2 regions of the Lysinibacillus sp. NPDC097195 genome follow, and region 1 is predicted to be linked to the other one. Evidence: predicted binding sites of a transcription regulator. Region 1 holds the regulator's gene; the other holds the start of a gene.
The links. The regulator LexA, encoded in region 1, represses DNA repair genes until DNA is damaged. The targets are predictions, from matches to a motif close to CGAACATATGTTCG.
Positions count from the first base shown of each region.

Region 2: a site for LexA is predicted at 2,216-2,229, ahead of uvrB (excinuclease ABC subunit UvrB). Genes of this name have one in related genera too.

Region 1 is NZ_JBIWDP010000001.1:1,985,743-2,001,500, forward strand. Features, by position in the region: gene ACIQXI_RS10300 (DUF896 domain-containing protein) at 26-259, opposite strand; gene ACIQXI_RS10305 (GNAT family N-acetyltransferase) at 432-968, shown strand; gene ACIQXI_RS10310 (YneB family resolvase-like protein) at 965-1,630, opposite strand; gene yneA (cell division suppressor protein YneA) at 1,633-1,947, opposite strand; gene lexA (transcriptional repressor LexA) at 2,113-2,730, shown strand; gene ACIQXI_RS10325 (gamma-glutamyl-gamma-aminobutyrate hydrolase family protein) at 2,772-3,494, opposite strand; gene ACIQXI_RS10330 (prepilin peptidase) at 3,507-4,259, opposite strand; gene ACIQXI_RS10335 (hypothetical protein) at 4,315-5,004, opposite strand; gene ACIQXI_RS10340 (PilN domain-containing protein) at 5,001-5,594, opposite strand; gene pilM (type IV pilus biogenesis protein PilM) at 5,594-6,568, opposite strand; gene ACIQXI_RS10350 (prepilin-type N-terminal cleavage/methylation domain-containing protein) at 6,676-7,155, opposite strand; gene ACIQXI_RS10355 (type II secretion system F family protein) at 7,233-8,438, opposite strand; gene ACIQXI_RS10360 (type IV pilus twitching motility protein PilT) at 8,435-9,481, opposite strand; gene ACIQXI_RS10365 (GspE/PulE family protein) at 9,492-11,165, opposite strand; gene ACIQXI_RS10370 (VanW family protein) at 11,184-12,512, opposite strand; gene ACIQXI_RS10375 (hypothetical protein) at 12,840-13,256, shown strand; gene ACIQXI_RS10380 (PulJ/GspJ family protein) at 13,264-13,725, shown strand; gene ACIQXI_RS10385 (DUF7305 domain-containing protein) at 13,725-15,392, shown strand; gene ACIQXI_RS10390 (DUF2339 domain-containing protein) at 15,442-15,758, opposite strand, start outside.
Region 2 is NZ_JBIWDP010000001.1:2,622,019-2,637,776, reverse strand. Features, by position in the region: one part of gene prfB (peptide chain release factor 2) at 1-891, shown strand, start outside; gene ACIQXI_RS13450 (competence protein ComK) at 1,010-1,519, opposite strand; gene ACIQXI_RS13445 (IDEAL domain-containing protein) at 1,748-1,990, shown strand; gene uvrB (excinuclease ABC subunit UvrB) at 2,302-4,281, shown strand; gene uvrA (excinuclease ABC subunit UvrA) at 4,289-7,153, shown strand; gene ACIQXI_RS13430 (DUF4097 family beta strand repeat-containing protein) at 7,344-8,516, shown strand; gene ftsE (cell division ATP-binding protein FtsE) at 8,829-9,515, shown strand; gene ftsX (permease-like cell division protein FtsX) at 9,505-10,389, shown strand; gene ACIQXI_RS13415 (murein hydrolase activator EnvC family protein) at 10,457-11,752, shown strand; gene ACIQXI_RS13410 (hypothetical protein) at 12,574-13,194, shown strand; gene ACIQXI_RS13405 (peroxiredoxin family protein) at 13,191-13,778, shown strand; gene ACIQXI_RS13400 (S41 family peptidase) at 14,072-15,514, shown strand; gene ACIQXI_RS13395 (PDZ domain-containing protein) at 15,616-15,758, shown strand, end outside.

The DNA.
Region 1 (15,758 bases):
TGAGCACTGGATGAAATGTGACATATTAATTTAGAAATTTATTTTTTTTCGCTTGTTTTACCTTTTCAGGTGTAACGTCATTGCCTTCTTCATCGACAACTTTCACATTTTCAATCGTATCGCGCATTGTGGCTCTAAACGTATCTAAATATTCTTTGCGAAGAGAAGTACGCTCTTTCGCCTCTTCTTCCGTTAAATTGCCTGCTTTTGCTTTGGCTGCTAGTTCATTGATTCGCTTAATTTTTTCTTTTGATAACATTGTGACACACCTTTCAATACCTTTATTACTTCAGTATGCAAAGTATAGCATGCTTTCCCTTAAAATGCAGTTATACCAACCCTTAAAAACACTTCTTAGCCATAATTTACATGACTTCCAGATGTTAGTGCTGTATAACTAATAATAACAGAAAGTATTAGGAGGAAATAAGGTGAATATTACAACACAACGACTTTTGATTCGCAAATTTGTGGCCCAAGATTGGCAGGCTGTATATAGCTATATGTCCAATCAAACGGTGATGCACTATATGCCAGAAGGTGTTTATACAGCGCAACAAGTACAAAAATTTATTACAGATAATAGCGGAGAGCAAGCCAAACATTTCGCAATTGTTTTACATGATCAACCCAAAGTCATTGGTCATCTAGTATTCCACCAATACTTTGGCGACCATACATATGAAATTGGCTGGGTGCTAAATCCTGCGTATTTTCAGAAAGGCTATGCATCAGAAGCAGCACATGCCCTATTAGATTACGGCTTCTCTAAAATGAAGCTTCATAGAATTATTGCCACATGCCAACCCGAAAATATTGCCTCCTATCGAGTAATGGAGAAAATAGGCATGCGACGTGAAGGATTTTTTAAAAAGTGTATACCGCATGGAGACGAATGGTGGGATGAATACTACTACGCCATTTTGCAGGAAGAATGGCTAGAAAAAAAGATTAGCAGTGCAAATTAATTGCCTGCTAATCTTTCTTGGTGTTCTTGATAGCGCCTATGGACCGTTGCTTTGCTTACTTCAAAGCCAAGCCCCTTCAGAGTCATCGCAATTTCTTCAAAGGTAAAGCCACGATTGCGCAGCTTAACAATTTCTTCTATCGGCACTTCTTTTCGTTCCTGACCATTCGGATTACCACGATTAGACAAATTATGTTCAGGACGATATCCATTTTCTACTGCACGACGCATACCGCGACGGATTTTCGCATTATGGATTTTACGCTGATATTCTTCAACAATGGCTAATATTTCAAGCAACATTGTATCCATTTCATTTAATTGTACAGGGCCAGCATCTCGCATTGAAAAAACATCTGTTTCTGTTTTTTGCAATAAATGTAGTACAGCCATACGTGCATTACCACGTCCTAAACGTGTTTCATCTTGCACAAATAATGCGTGTATACCATTTTCTTTAATAAAATCTAGCATTTCAAGCAATCCTTCACGCTCTACATCATAGCCGCTATGCTTATCTTGAAAAATACATCTCACATCATAGTTTTGTTCTTTCGCATAGCGTAACAATTCCTCTTGTTGTCGCTCCAACGAAGAACTTTGTGTCTCTTTGTCGGTACTAACACGGCAATAAATTACAGCCGTTTGTTGTTTAGTCATCATTTTTATTTTTCACTTCTCGCAATTTCAATTGAATTGGTGGGTAACTCATTGTCCCCCACTACTGGTATAACAAGTGATTTTCCTGCAACTATTTTCACGCTATGTAATTCGTTCTCGGCTTTCACAAGCTTTATCCAGTCATCCGTACCCATTTTACCACGGTATTGTTCGGCTAACGACCATAAGCTATCGCCATGTTCGATATAAATTTCAGTATAAGTAATGTCTCCGGGATCAGTAATAATAAGATAACCTGCAAATAGTAAAAATGCGCCTAATAAAATTGAAATATGTGTATTTTTTTTAAACCAATTCATTCATCTTTTCCCCTTTTCAGAATGTTTGTTCGGAATGTATGTTCTTATAATAAAACGAACAAATGTTTTTGTCAAACACTTTTCGAACCTATGTTTGCATAAGTGTTCGCATTCTGCTATACTATCAAATAAGAAGAATGATCTAAAAAAAAGAGGTGAGCAATCATGAAAAAAGTTTCGAAAAGACAAGAGGACATACTAGCGTTTATTAAAGAAGAAGTACGCGCAAAAGGGTATCCACCATCTGTACGTGAGATTGGTGAAGCAGTTGGACTTGCATCAAGCTCAACAGTTCATGGCCATTTAGCTCGTTTAGAACAAAAGGGCTATATTCGACGTGACCCTACTAAACCACGAGCTATTGAAATTTTAGAACCTGAAGATTCAATTCAAAAGCAAAGTGTTATCCATGTACCACTTGTAGGAAAAGTAACAGCTGGTTCACCGATTACTGCGATTGAAAATATTGATGAATATTTCCCATTACCTGATATTTACGGCACAAGTGAAGATCAACTTTTCATGTTAGAAATAATGGGTGAATCGATGATTGAGGCAGGTATTTTAGATGGGGATCTCGTTATCGTCAAACAAAAAGCAACTGCTGATAACGGAGATATTGTCGTTGCCATGACGGAAGAAGATGAAGCAACTGTTAAACGCTTCTTCAAGGAGACAAATCATTTCCGCTTACAACCAGAAAACGCTACAATGGAACCAATTATTGTAGACCAAGTTTCAATTTTAGGACAGGTAGTTGGCTTATATCGCCGTGTACATTAATGCATTCTCATACTTATACAAACAACAAAGAGAAGCACTTATCATGCTTCTCTTTTATATTTTAAGCTTGCATTAACGAATGCCTTAAAAAGCTTCTGTGCAGCAATATCCCCTACAATTGCTTGTTCCTCTGGATGCCACTGAACAGCTAGACAAAATGGGAACTCTTCGTGAACGATTCCCTCAATTAAGCCATCACTCGATTTTGCCGCAACCATGAATTTCTCAGCTAACACATTGACCGCTTGATGATGAAAGGAATTCACTGCAATTTTTTCTTCTTCCATAATCGTTTTTAGCAACGTATCGGCTGTTAATTGCACATAATGACTTGCAACACCACGAGCCGCTTGTTGCGTATGTTGTAACAGCCTACTACTATGGTATTCGCTATCAATATCTTGGTATAAAGTTCCCCCGAATGCCACATTGAGCATTTGCATTCCACGACAAATGCCAAAAATGGGCATATGCCTTGAAATAGCGGCCTGTATTAACGCAAGCTCTACCCTATCTCGTTCAGGATGTATCTGTCCTAATTTCGGTAATGGCTCTGCCCCAAATTCAAATGGATGAACATCATGTCCACCAGATAATAATAAGCCGTCCGTCAGCGATAAAACTTGGGCTGCATCTTCCTCTATCCCTAATGGAATAATTAGCGGAATACCACCAGCTTCAATGATACTTTTGCTGTAGGCTACATTTAATCTTGACGATAAATCATCTTCTGCAAACGCTGTTATACCAATAATCGGTTTCATTCCTATACCCCCTTACCAAAATCCTACATACCAATCTATTAAGACATCGCCATAGAAATACACTACTACCGCTGCTAACGCAATCGATGGTCCAAATGGAATCGGCGTTTTCCGACCTTGTTGCCGTACTTTCAGCACAATTATGCCAACTATCATACCTATTACCGCTGCTATAAAAAGGGTCAATAACGTATTAATCGTGCCAAGCACAAGACCAATTAAAAAGAATAATTTAATATCGCCACCACCCATTCCACCTCGTGATACGACAGCGATACCATATAATATGCTAAAGCCGACGACAGCACCAACGATACTATCCCACCAAGGGGTTAAGGGCGACAACACCCGTCCTAATGCTAATAGTGGAAAAAAGAACAACAGCACTTTATCTGGAATTAGCATATAGGCAAAATCTGAAACCACGATGATTATTAATAAAGAAATGAATAATAGTGCGACGACAAACTCTTGGCTAAAGCCGAATTGCCAATAGGCAAAGGCGAATAATCCCCCTGTTAATAGCTCCATTAGCGGATAAATCCAGGAAATTTTTTGCTCACAACCTCGACATTTTCCACCTAAAAACAAATAAGACAGCACCGGCACTAAATCTATTGCCGTTAATTGCCTCTGACAAGTCGTACAGTGCGAAGGAGGTGAAACAATCGACTCCTTCTTCGGCACACGTAAACCGACAACATTATAAAACGATCCAAACACAAGCCCAAAGACGAAAATTAGTATTGTATAAGCCATATCCATTTTTATTGCCTCCTAAACCAACAAGCGCCCATACATTGGAGTATGCGCGCCTTCTTCATTGTTCTCCTTCATAATAGAAGGTTGTGACCTGGATGGTAGCCTTGATGGTTACATCTGCCTCTGCGTTCAACAAATCTTGTTCACCTGGGATGGTTAAATTGATCATATCGATCTTCATGACACGCTCTAATTGCTCTATTTCCTGCAAAAATTGCTCAAGTGTTTTAAAATTCAAGGCTACAACATTGACGCTAAAGGTCACTAACTTTAAATTATCAGGTAAACTGTCCTTCACAATGCTCGAAACTGGTATAGTTTCTTCCGTATCTATGTTGTCTCCATTGACTTCTGCCTCTGCTTTTTCGAGCTCATTAGGATTACTAACTTCAGATTGGGCAACAGCAGTATCATAATTATTAAAATTCAGTGACTCGACACGAGTGCCTGTCACTTCTTCGATTTCTACCACATCTAAAATTATTTTTTCTATAGCCCTTGTTCCCGGTACCTTTTGACGCATGATTAAACTATCCATCGTAAGCTCACTTTGCCTTTCCTCTAAGGCAATAAGTTCTTTTTTCATGTCGCTCATTTGCTGTTGCACTTGCTCAACATGATTTGTTTTTGCTATTACCTCATCATGTTTTGGTTGCAATACATAATAATAAAGTGCAAATAATAGCGCCGCAATGAATGCGATTAACAATAGGATGGATGAATTTTTATGACTAGTAAGCTTATTCATGAAGGTCGACCTCCAGCTAAGTACATAAAATCAATGGTCGCTGTAATGGAAACTGAATAACGTGGTACTTCTGTAAACTTTTGCTCAGGTGTTAGCTCTTTTTGCTCCCCAACTTGTACTTCAAAATTGGCAATAGAACTGATTTGCGTATCTTTAAAATAATGACTTACCAAGAGTCGTTCTACATATGTTGCAATATCAGGCATTGATTCAAAATCTACTAAAATATTGATTGTATCTTGGCCAAATACATAACTACGTAAATAAGCATGAGCAGGTAATAACTGACGTGTTTCATCAATCAATGGTGTGACAGGGTATGCAATACTTTGAACATATTGCACGGACTGTTGCAAATTCCCCTTGTTAGATAGCTGTTGTTCATTTAACGTTTGTTGTAATTGATCACGCTCTGTAGTCAACGTTTGTTCTTCTAACTGTAATCTTTTGATATCACTCGTAGCAGTAAAATATAACAACAAAAAATAGGCGAGGATCAAACCTACTATGACTATAAGCACGCCATAAAATAACTTTGGGCTAGCAGTTCTTTTTTCAAGCTGTGGCAAGAGGTTAATATCTGGAACCATTAGTGAACCTCCTTTAAAGCTAACCCTAATAAAGTAGCAAATTCCCGTTTAAATCCTGGGAAATACTGCTCTACCATTTCTCCATGGACGATTGTTAGCGGTACCCCTAAATTAGTATCTAACAAACTGCTGATTACTTTTAATTGCGGATTATCGCCGAGGACAATTATTTCATCAACGGCTTTTTCCCCTTTATGTAAAGAAAATTTAAAGAAATTCATCATACGATCTATTTCCAGTACTTGATCCATGACGACTAGACGATAATCATCAAGCTCACCTTCATTACTAAACTGATAGCTAAACTCATCTTCCTTTTTCACTTGCCATTGGCTTAAATCTGTTTCTATCGATTGATAGCGCAAAAATTCCAACTGCCCTTGCGAGAAAATACTGATAGACAGTTCATTAATAGACCAATCCGCAATTAAATAAGTACGCTCACCCGTTAATATGGTTAAATGCTCTAATAATCGAATATTGCACAACGCGCGAATATCTGCTGCTTGTGGTTCTAACGAAACATCTAAAAACATACCCACCATTTTATTTATCTCTTCTGATGGTGCCGCAAATAACATTGCCTTGCCATCGTCGGGTTTAGGGTCGTATACATCAATTAAAGGATCTTGGAAGGGTAAATGGATAGAATGACCAAGCTCCATCTCTGCATAGCCTCTCAGTTCATGTGGTGCAACGTCGTTTGCATGCTCAAAACTCTTTAGCAAAACATTTGTATCTGGTACAAACATACGCACTGCTTGTTTTTTCCCACTCCATTTCACTACTTGTTCTTGAATAATTTTAAATAACGCTACTTCATCCTCAATCATTGCATTTTCTACAATACCTGGAGCTAAAGGTAGCTCATAGCCCTGCCATTGATTAGGCTCTGGTCCTTTCGCCACAATCGCACGCAACACATAATCTTTTAATTCGATTGAAACATGCGATTTCCTCTTTCTTTTAAACATGTGAAAAGACCTCCTTTTGCTACGATGCATACATGATGTTATTAGTTATTAGTTATCCAGTTCCCATCCTAAGGAATAGAAACATTAGGATGGGTTGGGAGGACTAATTAATTTTCTTTATTACCATCTGGTGGCGTATCGGTTTTAGGTCCTCCACCGGCTTTTTTCAATTTTTCATTAATTGCTTTTTCTTTTGCAGGATTGCCAACACTATATTCCGTTAATTGAATATTCTCTAAGTTTTTAAAGGTAATTTCCCAATCTTCATTTGTTTTAGCAAAGGTTACTGTAACATCACTAACATCAATTCCATCTACATATGGTTTTAATACATCACCACTACAACTTACAGTATCTCCTGTATTACCACTACATGCACCATCAACATAAGCAATTTTCGCACCCGCTAGGATATTAGATGCCTCTGCTAAAATAGCTCGATCCTTTGATTTATTAATGATATTTCCAATTGAAGGAATGGCAATTGCAGCTACGATTGCTAAGATCACAATAACCGCCAGTAACTCGATTAATGTTAAACCTTTTTCGTTTTTTACTAGTTTCTTATTTAATAGTTTTTTGAACATGGTTGGTTCCTCCTAGTTTCTTTTATTTGAAGTGTGAGTGGACACGGTCTTCCTTCGCGAAAAGACATTTTAATATTCTACATATTTTCATATAACTGGAACATTGGCATAAAGATAGCCGCTACAATAACGCCTACTACTAATGCAAGTACAAGGATCATAACTGGTTCGACCAAAGATTTTAATGTATCAACAGCTCGGTCTACTTCATCCTCGTAAAAATCAGCGATCTTTTCGAGCATATAATCAAGCGAGCCCGTTCGTTCACCAATAGATGTCATCTGTGTCACTAAAGGCGGGAATAGCCAGCTTTTCTCAAGCGGCTCTGATAAAGTACCACCTTTTTCTAAATTATCATGTGCTTCATGTACAACCTTGCCAATAACGGGATTACCCGCAACTTTTTCAACAATCGTCAATGCCTGTAAAATGGGCACTGAACTGCTAAATAATGAAGCTAATGTTCTCGTCATCCGAGCGATAACATTCTTTTGTAGAAGTTGTCCGAACACGGGCATACGTAATAACATAACATTGAGTAAATAATGAAAATCCTTATTGTTTTTATAAAAATAATTAAAGCCCACTACTAATATCACGAGAAACAATATAACGATATACCAATAGTGAATAAGCCAGTCACTTATCCCGACAACTATGAGCGTAATAAGTGGCAATTGTAAATCCATATCTTTAAAAGTTGCCATAAATGTCGGCACAATAAATACCATTAAAAACATCCCTACAGCCATAGTTAGAACCATTAAAACGGCAGGATAAGTCATAGCAGACTGCACTTTTTTCTTAATGTTATATTGCTTTTCTAGCGTGCCAGCTAAGCGCTCCAATGTGTCATCAATATTCCCGGTCGCTTCCCCTGCACGCATCATATTAATAAACAACACCGGAAATACTTTAGGATGTTTTGCTGCAGCATTTGAAAATGATGTACCACTTCGAAGATCCTCTTCCACTTGCATCAATGCACGTTTTAATGTTTTATTTCGTGTTTGTTCTCCTAAAATATGCGTTGCCTCAACTACAGACACACCTGCGCGAATTAGCGTCGCGTACTGCCTACAATAGATAACAAAATCCTGATGTTTAACCTTTGTACTTAGGGCTATATTTTTATGCAGAATACTATTTGACTCTTGCATATCACGTGCATTAATACCTTGTTGACGCAGTTTATCTATTGCTACTTTTCTATTTGGCGCTTCGATTATGCCTTTTTTATGAGCCCCTGTTTTCGTGCGACCACTATAACGAAATACCGTCAAAGATAATCACCAGCGTTCATATATGGTCTCGCCTCTTCCAATGAAATTTTTCCTACTGCGATTAGCTGTTGCATCGAAGATTCTAATGTGTGCATACCAAGGGCTTTACTTGTTTGCATCACACTAGGTATTTGATAAATTTTCTCATTACGGATTAGGTTGGCAATCGCTGGTGCTTGAACGAGAATTTCAGTCGCAGCAATACGTCCTTTTGCATCTTTGCGAACAAACAAGCGTTGAGAAATAATGCCTTGTAAGACATTTGCCAATTGCACTCGAATTTGATTTTGTTGATGTGGTGGAAATACATCAATAATGCGGTCAATTGTTGTCGGCGCACTACTTGTATGTAAAGTAGCCATAACGAGATGTCCTGTTTCAGCCGCTGTTATGGCCGTCGAGATTGTTTCGTAGTCTCTCATTTCACCTACTAGAATAATATCTGGATCCTGTCGTAATGAAGCGCGCAAACCATTAGCAAAACTTATTGTGTCGACACCAACTTCTCGCTGGTTAATGACCGATTTTTTATGTGTATGCAAATATTCGATTGGATCTTCTAACGTAATAATATGCTTGGAGCTTGTCTCATTTATATGATCAATCATTGCTGCTAACGTAGTTGATTTACCTGAGCCTGTAGGTCCTGTCACTAAAATTAACCCTTGTGGTTTTTCAGCAAGTTGATACAAAACTTGCGGCATATTCAGTGCCTCAATGGAAGGGATTTTTGCCTCGATTAAGCGCGCTGCAATCGTGACTTCATTTCGCTGATGATACGCATTCACCCTGAATCGACATTTCCCGGGCAATGAAAAATTAAAATCGGTTTCCCCTTTCTCTTCAAACTCTTGTTGTTTATAAGGTGGGAGAATAGCTTGCACCATTTCCAGTAAGTCCTCTGTTTCTAAAGGTACCGTGCCATATCGTTCAAGTTTGCCATGAATACGATATACAGGTGGAATACCTTTTGTTAGATGTAAATCTGACGCTTTTTCTTCAAATGAACGTGATAAAAGTTCAATAATTGAGTATGCTTTCATGTTTCACCTCTTAGTCTGCGCTAGCAACGCGTAAAATTTCTGTTGTGGTTGTTTTCCCAGCTACGACCTTTAATAGACCGTCGATTAACAATGTATGATAGCCGTTCTCCTTCATGTACTCTCGTATCACAATGTCTCCTTTGCGACTTAAAATCATTTCTTTTACTGTACGATTAACAGGTAAAATTTCATGGATGGCCATCCGTCCACGGTAGCCTGTGTGATTGCAAGCAGGACAACCACGACCTTTTTGACCATGCGTTATACCTTCAATACCATTGACCTCAAGAATTTCAAGTTCACGTGTAGTGAAAGGATACATTTCTGCACAATCCCGACATACTTTCCGCACTAATCGCTGAGCCATCACACCTATCAGTGATGATGACAACAGGAACGGCTCAATCCCCATATCATGTAAACGCGATATAGATTCTACAGCACTATTGGTATGCAATGTACTTAACACTAAGTGGCCAGTTAAGGAAGCACGTATAGCAATCTGAGCTGTTTCAAAATCTCGTATTTCACCTACCATGACAATATCCGGGTCTTGCCTTAAAATCGAACGCAAACCTGTAGCAAATGATAATCCAACTTCTTCTTTTACTTGAATTTGATTTACCCCATCTAGTTGATACTCAACTGGATCTTCTACGGTAATAATATTGACTCCATCTTCATTTAAATGATTTAAAGCTGCATATAAAGTGGAAGATTTCCCTGATCCTGTTGGCCCTGTTATAAGCATAATGCCATTCGGATGTGCAATCATTTTACGAAAATGCTGCTCATTACTTTCACTAAAGCCTAATTTATCAATTGCATTTGTAGCATTTGTTAAATCTAAAATACGCATCACTACTTTTTCACCGTAAACCGTTGGTAAAGTCGATAATCGAATATCAACCGGTCTAAAATTAACATTTGTTTTAATACGACCATCTTGTGGAATACGGTTTTCCGTAATATTCAAATTGCCCATAATCTTAATACGGGCGAGTACAACATTTTGCATATGCTTTGGTAATGAGCGTTCAGTTCTGAGCACACCATCTACACGGTAACGAACTCGTAGTTCCGTTTCCTGAGGGTCAAAATGAATATCACTTGCACGCTGAGCGACTCCATTTGCAATAATCTGATTGACCAAACGCACAATCGGAGAATCCTCATTCTCCACTTCTTCCTGCATTTCTGTAGCTGTTGCCCCTAAATCTTGCAAGGCCGCTTCCATCGATTCCTGTAAATCATAATATTTTGTTATCGTCCGGTATAAGTCGTCCTTCGCCGCGATACTCGTTTCAATTTGACAGCCCGTCGTCATACGTACTTCTTCAATAGCAAAATAATCCATCGGGTCTGCCATGGCGATAAATAATTTGTTTTTGTCCTTACGAATCGGCATGATATTGATACGCTTTGCAAGTTCAGCAGGAATTAATTGAAGCAACTCAGGGCTAATCGAAAATTGGTTCAAGCTAATATGTGGTATGCCGAGCTGAAATTCAAGTACTTCGATTAGCTGTTGTTCAGTTAAAAAATTTTCCTTTATAAGGAAATCCCCTAACTTTTCTTCTTTCATTTTCGTTGTTAGAGCGTAATCTAATTGGTCTGCAGTAATGACACCAGATTCAACCAGCAAATCACCTAACCGCTTACGACCTCCTGCATTCACGACCATCTACCTATCACCCTTTCATCACGGACTTGTTTGCACAAAATTTCCACCTTTATCATAATAGCCATAGACGATTTCTGGACCAGCTTCTTGTGAATTAGGTATAACGGGTTCTTCTACATCAGCTAAGCCGTTATCATCCAAATCAATTTGTAAATCTGCATCTACTGTATCTTTTCCAGTAATTTGAGTAGTTGTAGTAATCATTTTCGGTTCTTTAGATGAACGAGTAACAATACGATTTAATGGCGCATAATAGTCTTTGCTTATCAATTGCTCATTTGTACTGCCATCTTCAACAATGGAGCGATACACCTCTACTCGTATCCCCTCTTGTCCCTCTTGATCCACTCGTTGTTGTCCTGCCACTAAGTCGTCCGAATAACGATAAATAATGCGGGGTTTTACTATGTTGTCTTGACTAATATGGAGCATAATTTCTTTCTCTTTTGTCGGTGCAAAAATTTCTACTTTTAATGTTTGTCCTTCTATGGCTATTTTTAATTTTTTCGCTTGGTTAGAAGTGTTAACAAATCTTAAATCCTTATTTACCGCCCCATTCACTTTTGCATCAAGACCTTGTTGTAAATAATGGGGCAACTTTTCATGAACATGACGTTCTAGCAATTCTATATCTGTTTGTAGTACTGCACTATATAAAGTTGAGGCAATAAAATTGATGGCTATCTCGTTGGCAGAAGCTGACTGTTCACCAATTACTTGCAATAAGGAATAAGGTTCTTGCGATAACAATATATGTTCTTTCATTAAGCTCACAATCAGCTCAGTGCCTTTTGCCTCAATTGGAATTTCTGCTAGCTGGAAAGCCAAACGTTCGTTTTCTATCATATTTCGCTCTAGAACAATGGCATTAACTGAATGGTCAAGTAGTCCCCCTGCTTGGGCTAATGCTTGACTAACAATCGCCTCCTGATTCCATGAACTTACCCCTGCAATCTTTTTTAGTGCAGCCTCACTTAATGTAACTGGGATTGTAAGCTCAACTTCTTTTGGTTTCTGCCAAAAAGCATACCAAGGCTTTGCTGTGACGGTTTTATATTGGGAAACGACTGCTGCTACATTAAATGATAGATTACTAGCATGGATTGTCAGTGTTACATCTTCATCCTGTATCGTCAGTGGTTGTTCTTTCCACTCATCAACAGCCTTTTGAAGTGTTGGTTCTATTTTTTCTTCCGCTAGGCTGCCAACATCAATTCCACTAATGGTTACATTACTCGCAGTTCCTTTTGCAAACACCTTACTAGTCAATAACACAGGAGAGAGCAATAGTCCTAGTAAAGTAAAAAGTAAAACTATTACTCCTACTAGTTTTATGTATATTTTCATCGACACCCACCTTTTCCTCATAGTTCAGTGACAGCTGATATTGAAAATGTCCTAGGAATTTATTGCATTATTTATACAGATAATACTATAATGGAGTAAATTTTACACTACTTTTCACCTTATTTTTACATAAAAAAATATTATTTCAATTTATTTTCATTAAAATTACCTAAATAATGAAATTTTAATATAAAAATAAATAATACTGATGCTGTTTTTAAGGAAAAACAATGCGTTTAATCACATTTATTTAATACAAAATACCTAAACTTAAGTAGTCTATATGAATCACAATCGAATTTACTATATGAGAAATGAGGGGAAATAATGCAACAATTTCTTCACAATGACAAAGGTCTAAGTTTAGTAGAAGTTATTGCCTCCATTATTTTAATTTCCATTATTTTATTATCCTTTGTCGCGTTATTTTTACAGTCAAATAAGACAACTGTGACATCAAACGATATTGTCGATGCAACATATGTTGCACAACAGGAAATGGAAACTATCTATACAAATCGAACGGAACCAACGGTAGAAGCAGTTATGGAGAAAATGCCTCAGTACATGAAAATCACAGAAAACACTTGGAAAAAGGAATTAAGCAATACGGTGAACATTCAGCTTACAATGGTAGCTGACAATAATTACGCTGCATTAAATTTAACAACGGTCATCATAGAAGTATTTGAAAATAATGTGTTAAAGAGCCGCTTTGAAAATAGATATAACATAGGAGGTTGAATTATGTATGCGTATAAAACACCAACATGGCTTAACTTTAATTGAGGTGTTAGCTGTGTTAGTCATAGTTAGTATCATTGCTGTTCTTCTAGTGAGTATTTTGAGCTCAAGTACGAATAATCACCAAAAACAAGTGACTAAAAATAAAGAATTACAAGATGCTTCGTATGCTTTGAAAATAATTACAAAAGATTTTCGACGCGCTATAACTTACGAACAGAATAACCCCACTACAGGCACTTTGTTACATAAGGATAACGTTCTCATTGTCTATCACTTAACAGATAAGAGCACTTTAACTCGACAAAGGAAGGGAGATGGGGACACAGCTATGAGCGAGGAAGTTATTGCTACTAATATCATCGATTTCCCCATAGAAAAAGATAGTAATAATATTATTGTGAAGTTAGTGGATAAAAATAATGTCACCTTTGAAACAAAACTGACTATTAGAGGAGAGACAAAGTAATGAAACAGCTTCGTAAAATGGATGAAAGGGGATACTCTTTTTTATTCGTTTTTTTAACAATTATATTAGTAACTGTTCTTGGTTTAAGCATTATTAAGATTGCCAACAACACGTTAAAAACCTCAGCTCATGAACGCGATGACCAGTCAATCTACTATATTGCAGAGGCTGGTTTAAACTATGGTCGAGCGCATTTTAATTTAAGCCTTGACACAGCCTTTGCACAAGCAGATATCAACTATCATCTTGCAAAAATAGCTTACGAGCAGCAACCTGTAGGAGATCCACCTAATTATAAATCTTTATTACTAGATGAATTAAGACTGTTAGGTTATCCCACAGACTTAAATTCCTCAGTAACATTAGATAATACGATGACCAATCTAAACCAACAGCCTTTTAAAAAACCTATTTTTGAGGAACAATTCGGTCAATCACCTGAAGCTAATGTTTATATAACTTTGAAAAATGACAAAGAAGATCAACTCCAATATGAAATGGAATCAACAGGGCTGTTTAAAAACACTGCCATTACTAGAACATTACAGCAATATATAACGATTAGCTTAGAATTTGCTGACATAGAGATTCCTGATGGTAGTGGTTCCAACGGTAATGGTGGTACTAACGAAGGCAATGGCAGTTCAAATGGTGGGCATTTTTCACCGAAAGAATATGCTGTGCAAACGAAAGGCAATATTATCGTAACGGGTGGCGGAAAAATTACTGGCAATGTCGCTAGTGCTGATGGCATTATCCGATTAGGAGGAGGCGCTTCTATTTCTGGAAGTATCGGCACTTCTCTAGATAGATTTGAAATCGAACATTCCGGTTTAGATAAATATAAAAATCAAGTAAACGGCAGTAAAAATTTCCCTGAAAATGTACTTGCACCATTCCCTAGCGATAGAATGGATACTCTATCACAATTAAAATATCCAGCAAACGAAGAAGCTGCGAAGGATCAATGGAATAAAACTAATATTATTCATAATGGTAATTTCCAAGCAGATAATTGGATAGCGAACAATTACACATTAAATTTAACGGGAGATACACATTTTAAACAATTTAAAGTTGATCAAAACAATGCTATTACGATTAATGTAGGCAATTCTGATAAAGACCTGTATATTGAAAACCTTGATATTATACAAGGACATATAAAAATTATTGGAACAGGCAAGCTCAATATTTATGTAAAAAATACGTTTAATATTAAGGGGTCCTTTAATACCGGAGGCGATCTCAGCCAAGTAAATTTTCTTTATAGTGGTACAACGCCATTAACACTTTCTAATGAAACACAAATAGTCGGTTCACTCTATGCAAAAGAAGCCGATTTGACATTTTCAGGTGGGGTTGGCATAAAAGGCAACATCTTTACTGGTGGCCAAAATGTTACTTTTAATGGCGGATTTAATTCAACTAGTCAATATATTATTGCACCAAATGCTACTATAAAAGTCCAAGGTGGCGCAAACATAAAAGGTGCAATTGTGGCAGATAATATTTTAGTAGACGGTGGTGGGAATATTACCTTTGGAGAAAGTGTTGTTCCTCCAGAAAACGGGGGCGGTTCAACAAATCCAGGAGAAAATCCAAACCCAGGCAACCCTTCTCCGCCAAATAAACATATAACAGAAGAATCTATACTAGAAAAATAATAGTAAAAGGCACTGCGAGAGAAACTGTAACTCTCCCCAGTGCCTTCTTTTATTCTGTTTTCCTCAACAACCGCCCGGACAACAACAAACCAATACCGCCAATCAATATAAATAGTACTGCTCTAATTAATAAATCTAGTGCAGATAAGTCGAAGAATATCATCTTAATAAACGCGAAAGCTAATATGGCAAATCCAGTAAGGCGAAGTATTCGCAACTGGCGGATCGAACCGAGCCATAGTGATAGACTGGCAGATAAGAATAATGTAATGGTTGTTAGTGCGATGCTGAGCTTCCATGCTAGCAAGTCGTTATAGGCTAGCTGCGATACTAGACCACAAAGTGCAATCATCGTACAAACAACGC
Region 2 (15,758 bases), 640 kb from region 1:
GAGTTAGTGGATACACATGAAAACTTAGATATGACACTTGAGTTATTGCGCGAGGAGCCAGATGAGGAATTACAAGAAGAGCTAGGCAATGAGCTAGCAGAATTCCAACAAAAAATGGGTGACTTTGAGCTGCAATTACTATTAAGTGGACCATATGATCACAACAATGCCATTTTAGAGCTTCACCCAGGTGCTGGTGGTACGGAGTCTCAAGACTGGGGTTCTATGCTGCTTCGAATGTATACACGTTGGGCAGAAAAACGCGGCTTTAAAGTAGAAACAGTCGATTATTTACCTGGTGATGAAGCGGGTATTAAATCTGTCACATTATCGATTAAAGGGCATAATGCGTACGGTTATTTACAGGCTGAAAAAGGTGTACACCGTTTAGTACGTATTTCACCGTTTGACTCTTCGGGTCGCCGTCATACATCATTCGTGTCATGTGATGTCATGCCTGAATTCGATGACAATATCGAGGTAGAAATTCGTACAGAAGATTTAAAAATTGATACGTACCGTGCAACAGGTGCTGGTGGTCAGCATATTAATACGACGGATTCAGCTGTTCGTATTACGCACATTCCAACTGGTACTGTCGTACAATGTCAGGCGGAGCGTTCACAAATTAAAAACCGTGAAAAAGCAATGACAATGTTAAAAGGGAAGTTATATCAATTAGAAATTGATAAACAGCAAGCACAACTTGATGAGATTCGCGGTGAGCAAAAGGAAATTGGTTGGGGTTCACAAATTCGCTCATATGTTTTCCATCCATATTCTATGGTGAAAGACCACCGTACAAGTGAAGAAACAGGAAATGTAGGCGCAGTAATGGACGGAGATATCGATCCATTTATTAATGCCTATTTACGTTCTAAAATCGGATAACAATGACAACCTCAGAGGAAGCAAGCCTCTGAGGTTTTTTAGTGCCATTTTAGTGCCAGGCACGCAAACAGTTCTGAATATTTCCGGTGCCAGGCACACAAACAATTCTTACACAATTTTAAAATGGGGGATGATATGGGGCATCGTGGCGAAGTTGTTTACGTTCCTCCATAAAATGTTTGTATAGCATGGAAGCATTCACAAATTGTTTACTAATGGAGTTGTATGTAATCGGTAACTCAATTTCCATCGCATTTTTCAATGTAATCATGCAGCCTTCATTACTTGGACAAATATTTGAAATGGCATGAAGGCCAATCCAAATATTATGGATAGAAGCTGGTGAATAAGTCGGTAAAAAGATACAAGGAAAGCCATAATCATAAGCGACGACGATTGGGAGTTTGTGTTGATTGCCAAAAAAGCGCTTCGAAGAATATTTTGCTGCTTCATAAGTGGTGCCCATTGAGATGCACGATTTTCGTAACACATGTAAAGGTCTACGTGTAACAATTAGCTCGTTATGTTTGTCGATAACGTGAGTAAAAATTTTTGATTCATGTTGAATCGGTTGCAATAAATAAGTATTGAAAGACATTAAATAACCATTCACATAATTTGGTGACATATGTAAACGCCTCCTTTTGACTTTGATTACTTGTAGTGTAAAGGACTAAAACAAAATCTAAAAACATAGATAAAAATCGAAAAGTTATAGATATTTCATAGTAATTGCTAAGAAATTTGCTCGAAATTACGTTTTAATTCTCCTAAATAATAGAGGATTTTCATTTGTTAAGCGTTGCATTTTAATCTAAATTTTCTTATAATTTAGAAAAGGATCGAGGTGAGATCGTTGGATAAATATTATTCGTACACAGATTTTCTAAAAGCCGTTGGACAGTCAAAAAAGGTTGATGAGGCAGAGAAATTATTGAACGAGATTTATTTAGATTTATTTTTAAATCGTATCCAGCGTATGCATCGTGAAGAAAAGCTAATGGTTCTAATAGATAGAACACTCGATGAACGAGATAAAAAAGCTTTTCACATATACGCATCTGAACTAGAGGCCTTACACAAAGTAGCAAGTGAATAATAGGATAAGCCCGCTCTCCCATGCAGGAGAGCGGATTTTTTTTGCTAAACAATAGTCTGCTATGGGTGTGCACGCTAGAAGGAAATTGCCTAATGAACAACGTATAACTGCAAAATCTTTTATTTTTCTAGAATTCTATGATTAAAGAAAGGGTATATATCAAATCATGGGTATAAGTGGTGTATAGGAAAGATGTCCATTTCTGATCATCTAAATGAAAAATAACAAACATTCGTTCGGAAATATTCGATATTTTATTACTGCTATGCTAAAATATATGTACAAATTGGAAGGAAAGGACGGGGACATGCGTGCAAACATTTGATTTACAGGCGCCTTATCAGCCTAATGGGGATCAGCCACAGGCGATTGCGGAATTAGTGGAGGGTGTGCGTGAAGGGAAACGACATCAAACATTGCTTGGCGCAACAGGGACGGGCAAAACTTTTACGATTTCCAATGTTATTCAGCAAGTCAAAAAACCAACACTGATTATGGCTCATAATAAAACATTAGCGGGTCAATTATATAGTGAGTTCAAAGAGTTCTTCCCAAATAATGCGGTTGAATATTTTGTTAGCTACTATGATTACTTTCAGCCAGAAGCGTATGTTCCGCAAACAGATACGTATATCGAAAAAGATTCAAGCATTAATGATGAAATCGACAAACTGCGTCACTCAGCCACATCGGCACTGTTTGAGCGTGATGATGTCATTATTATTGCATCAGTGTCCTGCATATACGGTTTAGGTTCTCCGGAAGAATATCGAGAATTGGTTGTATCGATTCGCACAGGCATGGAAATTGAACGCAATCAATTATTACGAAAATTAGTAGATGTGCAATATGAGCGCAATGATGTCAGCTTTACACGCGGGACGTTCCGTGTGCGTGGAGATGTTGTGGAAATATTCCCAGCCTCTCGTGATGAGCATTGCGTACGTGTCGAATTTTTCGGAGATGAGATTGATCGTATACGAGAAGTTGATGCATTAACGGGCGAAATATTGGCAGATCGTGATCATGTAGCCATTTTCCCGGCATCTCACTTCGTTACACGAGAAGAAAAAATGTTAAAAGCAATTGATAATATTGAACAAGAATTAGAACAACGCCTTGCATTATTGCGTTCAGAGGATAAGTTATTGGAAGCACAACGCTTAGAGCAGCGTACACGTTATGATTTAGAAATGATGCGTGAAATGGGCTTTTGCTCGGGTATCGAAAACTACTCACGCCATTTAACATTACGTGAAGCGGGAGCAACCCCGTATACATTGCTTGATTACTTCCCAGAAGACTTTCTACTAGTGGTCGATGAAAGCCATGTCACATTACCTCAAGTGCGAGGCATGTACAATGGGGACCAAGCGCGGAAAGGTGTGCTAGTAGAGCACGGTTTCCGTTTGCCTTCAGCATTAGACAATCGTCCGTTACGTTTTGAGGAATTTGAACGCCACATTCATCAAGCGATTTATGTATCGGCTACGCCTGGTCCATATGAACTTGAACATACGCCGGAAATGGTGGAACAAATTATTCGTCCGACAGGGTTGCTGGATCCATTAATAGATGTGCGGCCAATTGAAGGGCAAATTGATAATCTGATTGATGAGATTCATGATCGTATAGCGCGCAATGAGCGTGTACTTGTCACAACATTGACGAAAAAAATGTCGGAAGATTTATCTGCTTATTTGAAGGAAATGGGCTTAAAAGTGGAATACTTACATTCAGAGATTAAGACATTGGAGCGTATTGAAATTATTCGCGAACTTCGTAAAGGTACATATGATGTACTGATTGGCATTAATTTATTGCGTGAAGGTTTAGATATTCCTGAAGTGTCTCTTGTGGCGATATTAGATGCGGATAAGGAAGGTTTCTTACGTTCAGAGCGTTCTCTTATTCAAACAATTGGTCGTGCGGCACGTAATGCTAATGGACATGTCATTATGTATGCAGATAATATGACCGATTCGATGAAAAAAGCCATTGAAGAAACGAAACGTCGCCGATCCATACAAATGGCGTACAACGAAGAACATGGTATTACACCGCAAACGATTGTTAAAAAGATTCCGGATGTTATTCGTGCAACACAGGTAGCAGAGGAAGAGGAATCTTATGTTACAAAGGCGACGAAAGGCAAGAAGTTAACAAAAGCAGAAAAAGAAAAATTACTCGCGTCTCTTGAAGTAGAGATGAAAGAAGCGGCAAAAGCACTCGATTTCGAACGTGCAGCTGAGCTTCGCGATACAATATTTGAATTGAAAGCAGAAGGGTGATTGGCTTGTGAAAAATACAGAAATCGTCGTGCAAGGCGCACGTGCACATAATTTAAAAAATATCAATGTCACAATTCCACGTGATCAATTAGTCGTGTTAACAGGCTTATCGGGATCAGGGAAATCTTCATTAGCGTTTGATACGATTTATGCTGAAGGGCAACGCCGCTATGTCGAATCATTGTCGGCTTATGCACGCCAATTCCTTGGTCAAATGGATAAACCGGATGTAGACGCCATCGAGGGGCTATCGCCAGCCATTTCTATTGATCAAAAAACGACGAGCCGTAATCCGCGCTCAACTGTTGGAACAGTAACAGAAATCTATGACTATTTACGTTTACTATTTGCCCGAATTGGCAAGCCAATTTGTCCTAATCACGGCATTGAAATTACGTCTCAAACGATTGAGCAAATGGTAGACCGTTTATTAGTTTATCCAGAACGTACGAAAATGCAATTACTAGCACCGATGATTTCGGGGCGTAAAGGTACACATGTAAAATTACTGGAGGATTTGAAAAAACAAGGCTTTGTTCGTGTACGTATCGATGGAGAATTACGCGATTTAGATGATGCCATTGATCTTGATAAAAATAAAAAACACTCAATCGAAGTGGTTGTCGATCGTGTAGTTGTGAAAGAAGGTATTGCAGCTCGTCTAAGTGATTCGTTAGAAACAGCTTTGCGATTGGCAGAAGGACGTGTCCTTGTCGATGTGATGGAACATGAAGAATTACTCTTTAGCGAGCATCATGCTTGCCCATTATGTGGATTTTCAATAGGTGAGCTTGAGCCACGAATGTTCTCCTTTAACAGTCCATTCGGTGCTTGTACAAGCTGTGATGGTTTAGGTACGACACAGGAGGTTGACCTTGAACTGATTGTGCCTGATTGGGATCGCTCATTATTAGAGCATGCCATTGCGCCATGGGAGCCTACAAGCTCGCAATATTATCCACAATTATTAAAGGCTGTATGTGATCATTACGATATTCCAATGGACGTACCAGTTAAAGATTTACCTAAAGATAAGATGGATAAAATTTTATTTGGCTCAGGCAAAGATAAAATTCATTTCCATTATGAAAATGAATTTGGTAATGTCCGAGATCAGATGATTGAGTTTGAAGGTGTTGTGCATAATGTAGAACGTCGATTTAAAGAAACAACGTCTGATTATGTACGAGAGCAAATGGAGAAATATATGGCGCAGCAAGCTTGCCCTTCTTGTAAAGGTTATCGACTAAAAACCGAAACATTAGCTGTCAAAATTGCAGACAAGCATATTGGGCAAGTAACAGAGTACTCGATTCAGGATGCAGATACGTTTTTCAAAGAGCTGGATTTGTCTGAAAAGGATATGCAAATCGCCAAGCTTGTCTTACGTGAAATAGAAGAGCGTCTCGGCTTTTTAGTCAATGTCGGTTTAGATTATTTAACCTTAAATCGTGCGGCGGGCACACTTTCAGGTGGTGAAGCGCAACGTATTCGTCTTGCCACGCAAATTGGCTCACGCTTAACAGGTGTGCTTTATATTTTAGACGAGCCATCAATCGGCCTCCATCAGCGTGATAATGATCGTCTTATTAGTACACTGCAAAATATGCGTGATATTGGTAACACATTAATTGTTGTAGAACATGATGAGGACACGATGCTAGCGGCAGATTATCTTATTGATGTTGGACCAGGTGCTGGTGTGCATGGTGGTCAAATTGTTGCGGCAGGTACGCCACAGGAAGTAATGGATAATCCTAAGTCGTTAACAGGTCAATATTTAAGCGGTAAGAAATTTATCCCGTTACCAATTGAGCGTCGTAAACCAGATGGTCGTAAGCTATCGATTTTAGGTGCGAAAGAAAATAACTTACAAAATGTAAAAGTAGATGTGCCATTGGGTTTATTTGTAGCAGTAACAGGTGTTTCAGGCTCTGGTAAATCGACATTAATCAATGAGATTTTATATAAATCATTAGCACAAAAACTTAATCGTTCAAAGGTAAAACCAGGGGCACATAAAGAAGTCACAGGGTTGGATGAATTAGAAAAAGTGATTGATATTGACCAATCGCCAATTGGTAGAACACCGCGCTCCAATCCAGCAACCTATACAGGGGTGTTTGATGATATTCGCGATGTTTTCGCAACGACAAATGAAGCGAAAGTCCGTGGTTATAAAAAAGGACGTTTTAGCTTTAATGTAAAAGGCGGCCGCTGTGAGGCATGTCGTGGCGACGGTATTATTAAAATCGAAATGCATTTCCTACCAGATGTTTATGTGCCATGTGAAGTTTGTCATGGTAAACGGTATAATCGTGAAACGCTTGAAGTAAAATATAAAGATAAAAGTATTGCCGATATTTTAGATATGACAATTGAAAATGCTGTTGTGTTCTTTGAAAATATTCCTAAAATCCAACGTAAATTGCAGACGATTGTTGATGTTGGTTTAGGCTATATGAAATTAGGGCAACCTGCGACAACCCTTTCTGGCGGTGAGGCACAGCGGGTAAAATTGGCTTCAGAATTACATCGTCGCTCAACAGGTAAGTCATTTTACATTTTAGATGAACCGACAACTGGTTTACATGCAGATGATATTGCACGACTTCTACTTGTGTTACAACGCCTTGTTGAAAATGGTGATTCAGTGCTCGTCATTGAACATAATTTAGATGTTATTAAAACGGCTGACTACATTATAGACTTGGGTCCTGAAGGTGGCGACAAAGGCGGGACAATTGTTGCGACAGGTACGCCAGAAGAAGTAGTGGAAGTAGCTGGCTCTTATACGGGCAAATATTTAAAACCGATTTTAACACGTGATCGTATGCGTATGGATGCTGCTTTAGCAGAAGCATCTAAATAATTTACATCAAAAAATCTGCATGTTTCCGTGGGAAGACATAAACACATGAGGCTGTTGCTTTCCTAGGAAATTTTGCAGGTTTTTTTTGATGAATTATAAGATTGTCAATACTTTTTTAGCTTTGCAGTGAAACTTTTCACATATGGAGACGTATAAATAAATATAACAATCTGTGGGAGGCTATATAATTATGCAAAATGAACGTCAACGAATTTTAGAACTTGTGGAAAAAGGTACTATTTCAGCGCAAGAGGCGATTACATTATTAGAAGCATTAGAGCAACCTAGCAAGTCCACGCAACCTAATATGGATGATATGTCGAAGACAGGTGAGCAATCCTCAACAGAAAAAGAATTTATTTTTGAAGAAGAGCCAAAGAAAAAAGATGGTGATTTCACGAAGTATTTCCAAGATGAAATCCATGATTTCCGTAAAGATTTATCGCAAATCGGTTCACTTTTTATGGATATGATGAACACAGCAGTAAAAAAAGTTAAAGAATTTGATGTTTCTTCGCCATTTGGTGATAAATTTGAATTTACACATACAGAAGAACTGGCAGCAGAGCATATAGAGAATGTCATTGTCGAACTACCGAATGGTAATTTTTCTTTAGAGCCATGTGAAGGTGATACATTCCACATTATTTGTAAGGTGAAAGCACCGCTTGTCAATGATAGCGAGGAAGAGACACGTAATCATTTCTTGGAGCAATTTGTTGTGAAAAGTGAAGAAGACTCTCTAAGAATTTTAAGTCAATTAAAGCTTGTGCAAGTAAATGTTCAAGTGCTAGCACCAAAGGAAAAGCTAAACAAATTATCGGTTCGTTTAATGAACGGTGGAGCAACTTTGCAAGATATAGAGCTGGAGCAATTAAAGTTGAAAACATTGAATGGCGCAATTAAGGGCACGAAGCTAGTCTTTGCGAAGGCGGAAGTCGATTCAACGAATGGCTCTATCGAATTAATGGACGTTCGAGGTAAAGATTTAGAAGCTGAGACATTAAATGGTCGCGTCTACTTAGATGGTGCATTAGATGAAGTAGAAGCAAAATCAGTGAATGGACATGTTGTCGTGACGACATGTTCAAGTAACTCATCGAAAATTAAAGCACATACTGTGGCTGGTGCTGTAGAAATATATGTCCCACGCACAATATCTTTAAGCGGTAAAATTGTTACGAATTTTGGTAAAGTAGATGTCGGTATTCAAGATGCTTCAAAAATTGACACGCAAGATCAATTTTTAACGAAAGTAGTGCGTTTTGATAAAGAAGTTGAAAATGCCAACCGCTTGTTTATTGAAGGTGAGTCGAAAACGGGGGCAGTTTTAGTCCGGTATACAACGACTGAAGAACAATAAATAGTATAGATCAAAGAGTTAGATTGACTGCCATCAATCTAACTCTTTTTTATTTTGGGATTGTTGTTCTAATTTCTTTTCATCGCCATTATTTAAGGATAGTAACAGTAATCGCTAGTACTTTCCATCGATTCCTGTTTCTATTTGTTGGTATTTACAATATTTTTAAAAAATATTCCAACAAACGATATTTTTATAGAAAATAATGTCAACGAATGAAATAAAACTGTAATAAAAAAACATAGATTGAGTGCTATAATAGAAAAAGGAATACATCTTACATATTTAAGAGGTTTAGGTGGTTTTAAAAAAATGATAGAAATGAAAAATGTGACAAAGAAGTACCCGAATGGTGTAGTTGCGACAAACGGCATTTCGGTTAATATAAAACAAGGTGAATTTGTCTATGTTGTTGGTCCAAGTGGTGCAGGTAAATCGACATTTATTAAGTTAATGTACCGTGAGGAAAAAGCAACGTCAGGTGAAATTACTGTTAATGGTATTAATTTAGGTGGTTTAAAAAATAAAAAAGTACCTTTCTTGCGCCGTCAATTAGGTGTTGTTTTCCAGGATTTCAAATTATTACCAAGATTAAATGTCTATGAAAATGTGGCATTTGCTCTAGAGGTTATTGAAGAGGAGCCTGTCGAAATACGCCGTCGCGTAATGGAGGTTTTAGACCTTGTTGGCTTAAAGCACAAGGCAAGAATGTTCCCAAATGAACTATCTGGTGGCGAACAGCAACGTGTCTCTATTGCACGTTCTATAGTCAACGTACCAAAAGTGGTTATTGCAGATGAACCAACAGGGAACCTAGATCCCGAAACATCATGGGAGATTATGAATTTATTTGAGGAAATTAATGCACGAGGTACAACAATTGTTATGGCAACTCACAACCGTGAAATTGTAAATACCATTCGTCGTCGCGTAATTGCGATTGAGGGCGGTATGATTGTTCGTGATGAACACGGAGGTGACTACGGCTATGAAATTTAATACAGTAAAACGACACTTTCGAGAAAGTTTTAAATCACTAGGCCGTAATAGTTGGATGACCATTGCGTCTGTCAGCGCGGTTACAGTGACATTGATATTAGTAGGTGTATTCTCATTAATTATGATGAACTTAAATAAAGTAGCATCAGATTTAGAGAACGATGTAGAAATAAAAGTTTTAATCGATGAAACAGCAGATCAAGCTGCTGAAAAAGCGCTACTTGCGAAAATAAAAAAATTGCCTGATGTTGCCGAAATGACTTATTCCACAAAGGAAGAAGAATTAACAAAGTTAGTAAAAGACTTTGGGGATGATTTTAAGCTTTTCGAGCAAAGCAACCCATTACGAAATGTTATTTATGTGAAAGCGACAGATCCACAACAAACGGCGAAAGTGGCCAAAACAATTGATAAGTATGACTATACTTACGATGTGAAGTACGGAGAAGGCAAGGTAGAAAAACTTTTCAACTTCTTAAATATTAGTCGTAATGTAGGTGTTGTGCTAATTTTAGGACTGTTATTCACAGCTATTTTCTTAATTTCTAATACGATTCGTATTACGATTATTGCACGTCGCGATGAAATAGAAATTATGAAACTAGTAGGGGCAACGAATGCGTTTGTGCGAATTCCATTCGTTTTAGAGGGTATGTGGCTCGGCGTTTTAGGCTCTATCATTCCGATTGCAGTCATCGCAACACTTTACCACAATGTCTATCGAATTATTGCGCCTCGTTTACAAGGGGAGTTAGTTCAGCTTCTTGATTTTTCACCACTAGTTTATCAAGTAAGCGGTTTGTTATTGCTTATTGGTGTGCTAATTGGGGTTTGGGGAAGCTTCATGTCTGTGCGTAAGTTTTTAAAAGTGTAAGTAATGACAAGAGTCGTAAATACATTTAAAGCAATGGAAATTAAATAAGCGAAGGGGAGTTCAACAGATGAAAAGTATTGCAAAAAACACGATGAAAACATTTGCAGCTACAACTGCATTACTACTTCTTATCCAAACTCCAACAGCGTTTGCAACTAGTTTATCGGATTTAAAAGAAGAGAAAAAACAAGTAGAAACAAAGAAAAATCAATTGAATTCTTCGATTAGTAGTAAAGAAGAAGCGATTAGTGAGAATAAAGAAAAACAACAAAAATTATTAGATCAAATTCAAGCGTTAAATGCTGAAATCGATAAAACAAATAGTAATATTAAAAATGTTCTAGCAGAAATTCAAGCGACTAATGCTGAAATCAAAGCATTAGAAGGTACGATCGATGAGTTAATGCGTAAAATAGAAGAGCGTGATTTATTATTACAAGATCGCGCACGTGCTATTCAAGCAGGTGGCTCAGTTAGTTATTTAGATGTACTTCTAGGTTCTAATAGCTTCGTAGATTTTATCGACCGCTTCTCTGCTGTTAATGCTTTGCTTGAAGCGGATCGCCAAATTATTCGCGATCAAAAGCAGGACAAGCAAACTTTAGAAGAGCAAAAACAAGTTTTAGAAAGCAAGCGCCAAAAGCTTGAAGAGCAAAAAGCGAAGCTAGAACGTTTAAAAGCATCATTAGATGGACAGAAAAAAGAAAAAAATACATTAGTTGATCAGTTAGAAAAAGAACAAGCGAAACTGAAGTCTGAAAAAGTATTACTTGAAAAAGAATATTCAGAGGCTCTTGAAATTAGTGATGAATTACAACAGCAAATCATTTCTGAGCAAAATCGTTTAGCTGAAATTGCTCGTCAGCAAGAGGCAAAACGTAAAGCTGCCGCAGCCGCAGCCGCTGCTGCTGGGAACTCAAATTCTGGCTCTACGGTTAACGCTCCAGCTTCGGACGGTACTTGGATTAAGCCGACAAATGGTCGTTTAACTTCGCCATATGGTTGGCGTAATCTTGGGGCAGGTCCTGAATTCCATTATGGAGTTGATTTGGCCAATAAAACAGGGACACCGATTTGGGCAGCAGCTGACGGTGTTGTCTCTTATGCCGCACCATTAAGTTCTTACGGAAATGTGGTCATTTTAACACATTCTATTGATGGACAAATTTATACGACGGTTTATGCACATTTAAGTGCGTTCAATGTAAGTGTAGGCGATGAAGTAAGCCAAGGACAGCAAATTGCAGCAATGGGTAGCACGGGTCGTTCTACTGGTCCTCACTTACACTTTGAAATACATATCGGCTCTTGGCGAGGACAAGCAGTTGGTAGTGTGAATCCACTAAAATATATTCCATTATAAATATAATGAAAAAGAGTGTCTCCCTTACGAGACCATTCTTGAGATAGCAGACAAAATACTTCAGAGGATATCACCTCTTGCGGTATTTTGTCTTTTTTCTTGGGCATACATTCCTTGTTTTTTATAAATATGTTTTTTGGGGAGTGTAGAATAACTAAGAATAACAAGTATCTCTTTAATTGTGGTAAAATCTGAATAAATGACAGATATAGGGATTTTCTAGTTTTAGTAAAATAACTATGGGGGTGATGAATAAATGAGCAGGTTGAAGGAATTTTTAACTAATATTTTTTATAAATTTGAACATTTATATCAAAAAATTTCACTCGTCTCGATATTATTATTCACTGATATTATACTCATTATGGGTGATTTTACATTTCTGTTCGTTCTTCCTGAAATAGCGCCTATGATTTTCACGATAATTATTTTTATGTATTTTTGGAAAAAGTATAAAGAACATAATAAATTTAAATTAATCATTCGATTTATTAATTCCTTAGTTTTTTATAATTTTACATTTGTATGGGTTTATCCTTATCCTGAAAAGTCTCCAATGGATTTGATAGAAAAGAGTTAATAGTTTGAGCCGTCTCCCAAAGTGAGGCGGTTTTTTTGTAGCAACGAAGAGAAAAAATAAAGAAATATTGCACTATCTAGAGGGGGAAAGAGCAAATGCGCATGAATCGTTTTGCATGCTAAATTAAGTATTTATAACATGAGTTTTTAGTAGTTTTTTTGAACACAATGTGAAAAGGCAGTTTTCGTAAAAGTAACTATGCTATGCTAAACATATCTAAATCAGTGGAGGATTTGTGAAGGTGATTAATAGTGAATGGTTTTCAATTCGTGCGTTAACTTTACCAGCAACAGCAATCGCTTTAATAGCGTCATTTATCATTGTCTGGCTTATTTTACGAATACAATTTCCCAAAATATGGTCGGGGGTATATGGCGATGCCATTTTTACTTTTATACTTGTTTGGAAATTTAGTCTTATTATTACTGATTTTCAGGCTGTCATGGCACAACCACTATCGCTTCTATACTTTAATGGTGGGACGATTGGTGTGTTGTTAGGGACGGCAGCTATACTATTGCAGCTTTGGTGGAAGCGACAACAACTACCATTCGATATTGTAGGCGTAACGGCAAGTGGCTGGGCAATTATGTTAACGCAATCTATCTATCAATGGTTCGTGGTATTATTAAATGACAATCCACTACATAGCGAAGTTATTACGTTATTAGTGCTAAGCGTGCTAACAATCCTCATACTATGGAAAGTAACAGCAACTAATATGGCGTTATTAATATATACAGCTGGCTATATAATCGTAGCTATTTTACAGCCATACGGCTTTTGGCAACCGGCTGTTGGAGTAAGTATCCTACTACTTATATTAGGTTTAGGAATTCAACGAATGGGAGGAAAAGTATGAAGAAAAATATTGGGTTACTAATAGTTGTTCTGCTTATAGCTGCGATGATTGGTACATATGTTAAACAGCAAATTGATAAAGAACGTGAGATCGATACTGCCTTGCTTGGTAAAGAAGTAGAAGAACGGACGGTTGGATTAAATAATGGAGATATACCACCAGATTTCACATTAATGAATTTGGAAGGTAAAGAAATGTCCTTAAGTGAGCTTCGCGGAAAAAAAGTTGTGCTAAATTTCTGGGCAACATGGTGTCCACCGTGTAAAGCTGAAATGCCCCATATGCAAAATTATTACGAACAATATGCGAAAGAGGACAATGTTGAAATTTTAGCGGTCAATTTAACGACCGAAGAACGAGATGTAACGGCTGATGCAAAAATCGATACAGTGATGACATTTAGAGATGCCTTTGAACTGACATTCCCTATTTTACTTGATACAGAAAATGAAGCTGGATCGGATTATCAAATTATAACAATTCCGACTACCTTTTTTATTGACTCAACCGGCACGATTCAGCACTCGATAGAAGGTCCGATGAATTTAGAGATGCTAAAAAGCAAAATAAAAGCATTAGATTAAAATGCAGATTAAAGTGCCAGGCACTCGAACAATTCTGAATATTTTCGGAGACGCATTTAAAATAACCATACAAAAAATCCACGAGACTTCTGGGGCTTAACACTACCCGTAGAAGAGGCCGTGGATTTTTTTGTGCTGTTGGAGTGCCAGGCACCCAAACAATTCTGAAATTTTTACGCAAGTAGGAAGTGTTCCTCAAAGTGCCAGGCACCGAAACAATTCTGAAAACAAAACATTATGTTGTATGTTTGAAAATAAAAATTCATACAGTAAAGAGACAGAGGAGGGAAGGTTTGCGCAAAATTACGGCAGGAGTCGGCGTACTTGTCAGCAGTTTATTGATAGGTAGTGGATTTTACTTTGACTGGTTTGATGGGGCAGAGAAAAAAGTGCAAGTTACAGAAGTTGATTCGATTAATGAAGCATTACAATTAATCGAAAAGAAGTCGGTGTATAGTACGAAAAAAGAAGAATTAGTAGAAGGGGCATTACGCGGTATGGCAGATGCCATTAAAGACCCGTATAGTACCTATTACACGAAGGAAGAGGCTGAGCAACATCGACAAATGCTTGCTGAAGAAAGAGTTGGCATCGGTATTGAACTGACAGAAAATAACGGCAAATTTATTGTTGTATCGCCTGTGCGTTCATCCCCAGCCGAAAAAGCAGGTATGCGCTCTCTCGATGAAATTGTACAAGTTGATGGCGTCAAAGTGAATGGGAAAACAATGAGTGAACTGATGCATTTAATCCAAGGAGAAAAAGGGACAAAGCTGACAATCGTTGTTTATCGTCCAAGTGAAGATAAACATATTAAAATGACAATGGAACGTGCCGCAATTTCCAATAAGACGGTAACGAGTGAAGTAGTGAAAGTTGAAGATACTGAGCTAGGGTACATTGAAATTTCGTTGTTTGGTGAAAAGACAGCGAATGAGTGGGTTGCAGAAACAAGTAAATTACTACGAAAAGATGTAGAAGGTTTAGTAGTGGATGTTCGTGATAATCCTGGAGGCTATTTACATAGCGTCGCAGCGCTCCTAAGTACAGTGTTAGATGACGGTAAAGTATTTGCCTATATGCAAAACGGAGAAGGTGCTATGGAACCGTTAAAAACGGAAACGAAAGGCTTTGATGAAAAATATTTGGCAACGATGAACAAAATTCCGATTGTAGTGATTCAAAATGGTGGTAGTGCATCAGCTAGTGAAGTACTTGGTGGGGCGTTAAAAAGCTGGAATCGAGCTTCCATTGTCGGCGTTAAAAGTTTCGGTAAAGGAACAGTACAAGAATCATGGGCGCTCGCAAATGGCGGTGAATTGAAGCTGTCGACAAATAAATGGCTAACACCAAAACGTGAATGGATTCACGGAAAAGGCATTGAAGCTAATTTAATGATTGAACAAAATGAGTTATTCGCCTTTCAATTACATCCATTAACAGGGCAATTCAAAGTAGGAAATATGAGCGAGGAAATTGCTTATACACAAAAAGCATTACAAAAGCTTGGGTATCAAATCGACCGCTTAGATGGATATCTAGATGAGACCACGGAAGAAGCTGTAAAGCTTTATCGTAAACAAAAAGAATTGCCGCAGCCCGAAAATGAAGTCTATGTTGATGCTACGTTTTTCAATAGTTTAAATGGAACTTTGAAGGCTTACAAAGAAGATCGTCAAAATGACTTGCAATTCCAAATGGCAACAAGCTTCCTTTTACACAATATTGAGCAATAGAGATAGTAAATCTAGTAAAAAATGATGGGAAATACAAAGCTTTCTACCAGTTACTACTACGCAAGACCGTAGCCGTTTGATACAATGAATGCATAGTATTCATGAAAGAAACGGCGGGTGTTCGTATGGTTAGTAATATATTAATAGAAATTGTAACAGCGATTGGCCGCTTTTTACTTAACCCAGTAGTTTATATTGCAATAGTAGTTGCTACCTTTTTAGGGTATAGTCGCGTAAAGCAAGA